Regions from separate parts of the Nocardioides oleivorans genome, predicted to be linked through region 1. Evidence: predicted binding sites of a transcription regulator. Region 1 holds the regulator's gene; the other holds the start of a gene.

Region 1 (2,452 bases):
GTGCTCGTCGACCACGATGCCGTTGTCGACCTCGAGGCCCGCTGCCTCGGCGAGCCCGGTCCGGGGGAGCACGCCCACGCCGACGACCGCGCCGTCGGCGGTGATGTCGGTGCCGTCGTCGAGGCGGATGCGGACACCGCCGTCCTGCTCCTGCCCGCCCTCGACGGAGCCGTGCACGATCGTCACGCCCCGGTCGGCGAAGTCCTTGCTGAGGGTAGCGGCCAGTGCGCGCGGGAACATCGCCTCCTGCACGTCCTCGACGTCCAGCACGAGCGTGACGGTGACGCCGTTCTGCACGAGCGCAGAGGTGATCTCCGAGCCGATGTAGCCGCCCCCGACGACCACGACGTGGCTGCCCTCCGTGGCGACCGCGCGCAGCCGGTCGTAGTCGGCGGCGGTCCGGTAGTAGACGACACGGGGGCCGGGGTCGATGCCGAGCACGCGCGGCTCGGCGCCGGTGGCGAGCAAGAGCTTGCCGTATCCCACCGTCGTACCGTCCGCGAGGCGTACGACGTGCGCACCCGGGTCGATCTCAGTCACGGTCGTGTCGGTGACCAGGTCGACGGCGTCGTCCTCGTCGAGGTCGCCGGACAGGTCGGAGTCGGCCAAGGTCTTGTCGTCGCTGAGCCAGAGGTCCTTGGAGAGGTCCGGACGGTAGAGCGGCTTCGCGGGCTCCGACCCGAGGACCGCGATCGTGCCGCCCTCGTCCTGGGACCTGATCCCCTTCACCGCGCTCGCGGCCGTGACCCCTGCTCCGACGATGACGTAGTCGTAGGACTCCTTGACGGTGCTCATGTGGCCATCGTGTCCCGCAGGTGAGGACCTTTCAACGCCCTCGCGGGTGGGCGTCAGAGGCTGCGCAGCACCGCGGTCACGACACCCAGGATCGTGGCGTTGTCGCCGGGGATCGGGTCGTACGCCGAGTTGTGCGGGAGCAGCCAGACGTGGCCGTCCTTGCGCTGGAAGGTCTTCACCGTGGCCTCTCCGTCGATCATCGCGGCGACGATCTGGCCGTTCTCGGCCGTCTGCTCCTGACGGATAACGACGTAGTCGCCGTTGCAGATGGCCGCGTCGACCATCGAGTCACCCGAGACCTCGAGCAGGAAGAGCGTGCCGTCGCCGACGAGCTGCTTGGGGAGCGGGAAGACGTCGGTGACCTGCTCCTCGGCGAGGATCGGGCCACCGGCGGCGATCCGGCCGACGACCGGGATGTTGACCGCGGTGGGGGCGACGTCGCCGATGCCGGTCTCGTCGACGCTCGAGTCGTCGCCGCTGGAGATGGAGCGGCGTGCTGCCATCACCTCGGGCAGGAAGACCTCGAGGGCGCGCGGCCGGTTCGGGTCACGCTTGAGGAAGCCCTTGCTCTCGAGCACGCGCAGCTGGTGGGCGACGCTGGAGGAGGAGGTCAGGCCGACGGCCTGGCCGATCTCGCGCATGGACGGCGGGTAGCCCTTGGACTCGATCGAGTCCTTGATCGTGGCGAGCACACGCTGCTGGCGCGGGGTCAGGCCCGTGGCGTCCGGGGGACCGTCCGGCATCTCGATGACGTTCTTGTCCGCTGACTTGGCCATCTCTGGAACCTCTCGACGCGTGGCGGTACGGGCTGCTGTCCGTGCACCGTAGCCCGGATCGCACCACAGGATCAAACACCTGTTCGAACCTGCGTGTCGCGCTGTCCGCGCGGGCGACACGCCGAACATTTGTTCGACCGGAGTCTTGCATCGTTCGAACACGTGCTCTAACGTCGTACACATGTTCGATCGAACGTCTGATCGACGCCCACCCGCTGTCGGTGGCTGTCACTAGACATTCCTCGTCATCACACGACCCGGCTGATCTTCCCCAGGAGGCCACACCATGAGCACCCTCAGCCTTGCACCTGTCTTCACCACCAACACCGTCTCTGCCGCTCGCCCGCGCTCGTCCGTGCGATTGACGCGTCGTGGCCGGATGGTCGTCTTCCTGATCTCGCTGTTCCTGGTCCTCGGCGTGGCGATCATGCTCGCCGGTGGCGCCGTCGGCACCGACTCGGCCGGCCAGCCCGCGCCGACCGAGATCGTCCAGGTGGCCCCCGGTGACACCCTGTGGGGGATCGCCAGCGACCTCGCCACCGACGGTGACGTCCGCGGGATGATGACCGAGATCGAGCGGCTCAACGCCCTCGAGTCCGCCAGCCTCGCGGCTGGCCAGAAGCTCCGCGTCCCAGTCGTCTCCGACTGACGCGAAGGCCTCCATCAGCCGCTTCGACCCCGGCTGGTGGACCAAGGGGAAGGCGAGGGGCGGGCCATCGGCCCGCCCCTCGGCGCATTTCGGGGTCTTCGGTGTGGCCGGGTGCTCGTCCACAGGCTTTGCCTTCGCTCTGGTTCGAGAGCCGCCGTCATGGGTAACTTGACTGCGTCCACGCTCTCGGGAAGGCCGTCTCATGCACGTACGCCGCGCACTCGCGCTCGCC
Region 2 (2,452 bases), 900 kb from region 1:
AGGGGCTGGGACTTCGATCCGAGGACGGCTGGGATGATCGCGGCCTCGCACGCGAGGCGGCGTGCTTCGCCGGCGGTGAGGCGGATGCCGTCGTCGAGCAGCGCGACTGCTGCGTCGCCCAGCAGCTGTTCGAGGGTCATGGTGATGACCACGGTGGCGTTGACGCCTGCGGTCTGTGAGGTGGCGTCGAGGGGGTAGCGCTCGATGTATTCGATGAACGCCTCGCCGAGTCGACGGCGTAAGGGCTTCCAGTTGCCGGTCTCGTCCTTGAGGTCGGCGTCGGTGTGGCGGGCCGGGTTCGTCAGCGCCATCAGGTGGCGTTTGAACATCTTCCCGATGTGCGAGGGGACGACGAACGTCCCGCGGCACCTGCCTTCGCCGTCGTCGGTCAGGGTGAGGTCGACGTTGGCGAACGCGCGGGCTTCTTCGGCTTCGAGGGCGGCTGCTTCATGGGACTCAGCCACTTCAGGGGCGACGTGGTCGAGGATCTGCTTGCCGAGCTGCTTCAGGTCCTTCGCGTCGAGCTGCGCGGCGAGGTCGAGCAGCATGCTCTCGGCCTTCTCACGCACGTCGGCGTCGACACGGTCGGGGAGGGCGTCGACGGCGGCGACGATGACCCGGGCCTGCTCGGCCCGGATGGCGCCGGCGGCGAGTGCGGATGCCGTCGGGGCGTGCACGTCGTCAGCGAGCGCGACGCCGAGCTCGGTGAGGCGGTTGGCTTCGGCGCGGGTCAGGTTGCTTCGGCGGGCCCACCACTGGTGGGTGTGCCGGGCGCCGATGCTGTCGCCCAGCCGGCGCCGGTCGGCCTCGGCTGCGGTGCGGCACTGCACGCTGGTGAGCCTGCTCGATGCGACCGTGGCAGCGTCGAGGAGCCGCACCACGTCAGCATCCGCCATCCCGCCCAACGTCATCGTTGCAAGGTCGTCCAGGAGCCCGTCGAGCCGCGCCAGCAGACCGGTCACCAGCGAAGAGGCGTCCGCGTCCACACCCGGCGCACGCCACGGCGTGCCAGGAGCCTTACTCTCAGGGCGATCGGGTGGACGGCTGCTCACGGGACACGGACCTCTCCGCGCACGTGGTGGCGCGGTCGACGACAGGAAACGGGGTCTGTGTCTGAGGTGTGTACGGCCGTTGATCGGCTGTCTGGAGGACCCGAGCACGCTCGCTCGAAACTGTGTTCGATGATATCTCGCGTCACCGACACTCGCATCCGAGGGAGCTCAGAGGTTCGGTCAAGATCGGATCGGGTCTCGTGACGGTCGCTGCGCGACCTCCTCGACCAACGGTGGGGTGGGCTTGGTTTCGACACGGGCGCGGGGCGCCCTGCTCAACCAGCGGTGGGCTGAGGGGTCTCGTGACGGTCGCTGCGCGACCTCCTCGACCAGCGGAGGCGGCGAGGGTCGGGCGACCGAGGCTGGGGGGTCTCGTGACGGTCGCTGCGCGACCTCCTCGACCAGCGATGGGTTGCGCGACCTGCTCAACCGGCGGTGGGGCCGGAGGTCTCGTGACGGTCGCTGCGCGACCTCCTCGATCGCCGCGAGTCAGGCGGGTTAGCCGCCCCAGCCCTTCGAGCGCTCGACGGCGTCGGCCCAGCGGGCGTACGACGCGTCGAGGGCGTCGCGGTCGCCGGCGGGCTCGAACCGCCGGTCGAGCGCCCACGTCTCCCGCAGCTCGTCGGTGGAGCTCCAGACGCCGGTGCCGAGCCCGGCGAGGAAGGCCGCTCCGAGCGCGGTGGTCTCGACGATCTCGGGTCGCTCGACCGCGCGCCCGACCTGGTCGGCCTGGAGCTGGCAGAGGAAGTCGTTGGCCGCGGCGCCGCCGTCGACGCGCAGGGTGGACAGCTCGGGCAGCGTCTCGAGCACGTCACGCACCTCGAAGGCGATCCCCTCCAGCGTCGCGCGGACGATGTGGGCGCGGGTGGTGCCGCGGGTGATCCCGATGATCATGCCGCGCGCGTGCGGGTCCCAGTGTGGGGCGCCGAGGCCGGTCAGGGCCGGCACGAACACGACCCCGTCGGTGTCGTCGACGGTGGCGGCGATGGCCGCGGTCTCGGCGGCGTTGCCGACGATCTGCAGGCCGTCGCGCAGCCACTGCACGGCAGACCCGGTCACGAAGATCGCGCCCTCGAGGGCGTAGGTCATCTCGCCGTCGGGGGAGCGCCAGGCCGCCGTGGAGAGCAGGCCGGCGTCGCTGCGCACGACCTCGCTGCCGGTGTTGGTGAGGATGAACGAGCCGGTGCCGTAGGTGCACTTCGACTCGCCCTCGTCGAAGCAGGTCTGCCCGAAGAGCGCCGACTGCTGGTCCCCGGCGATGCCTGCGATGGGGAGCTCGAGACCGAGGAACACCTTCGGGTCGGTCGGCGCGACCTCGCCCCAGTTGGGCACCAGGTCGGGCAGCGCGTCGCGCGGCACGCCGAAGAGCCGGCACAGCTCGTCGGACCAGTCGCCGGCCT

The links. Region 1 encodes LexA, which represses DNA repair genes until DNA is damaged. Its sites were predicted from a motif close to TCGAACANNTGTTCGA; they were not measured.
Region 2: EUA93_RS15030 (HNH endonuclease signature motif containing protein) is a predicted target of LexA. The motif match lies at 1,167-1,182, and genes of this name have one in related genera.

Annotation. Positions count from the first base shown of each region.
Region 1 is NZ_SDWT01000001.1:2,241,655-2,244,106, forward strand. Features, by position in the region: gene EUA93_RS10735 (NAD(P)/FAD-dependent oxidoreductase) at 1-795, opposite strand, end outside; gene lexA (transcriptional repressor LexA) at 849-1,571, opposite strand; gene EUA93_RS10745 (LysM peptidoglycan-binding domain-containing protein) at 1,858-2,220, shown strand; gene EUA93_RS10750 (hypothetical protein) at 2,423-2,452, shown strand, end outside.
Region 2 is NZ_SDWT01000001.1:3,137,404-3,139,855, forward strand. Features, by position in the region: gene EUA93_RS15030 (HNH endonuclease signature motif containing protein) at 1-962, opposite strand, end outside; gene glpK (glycerol kinase GlpK) at 1,551-2,452, opposite strand, start outside.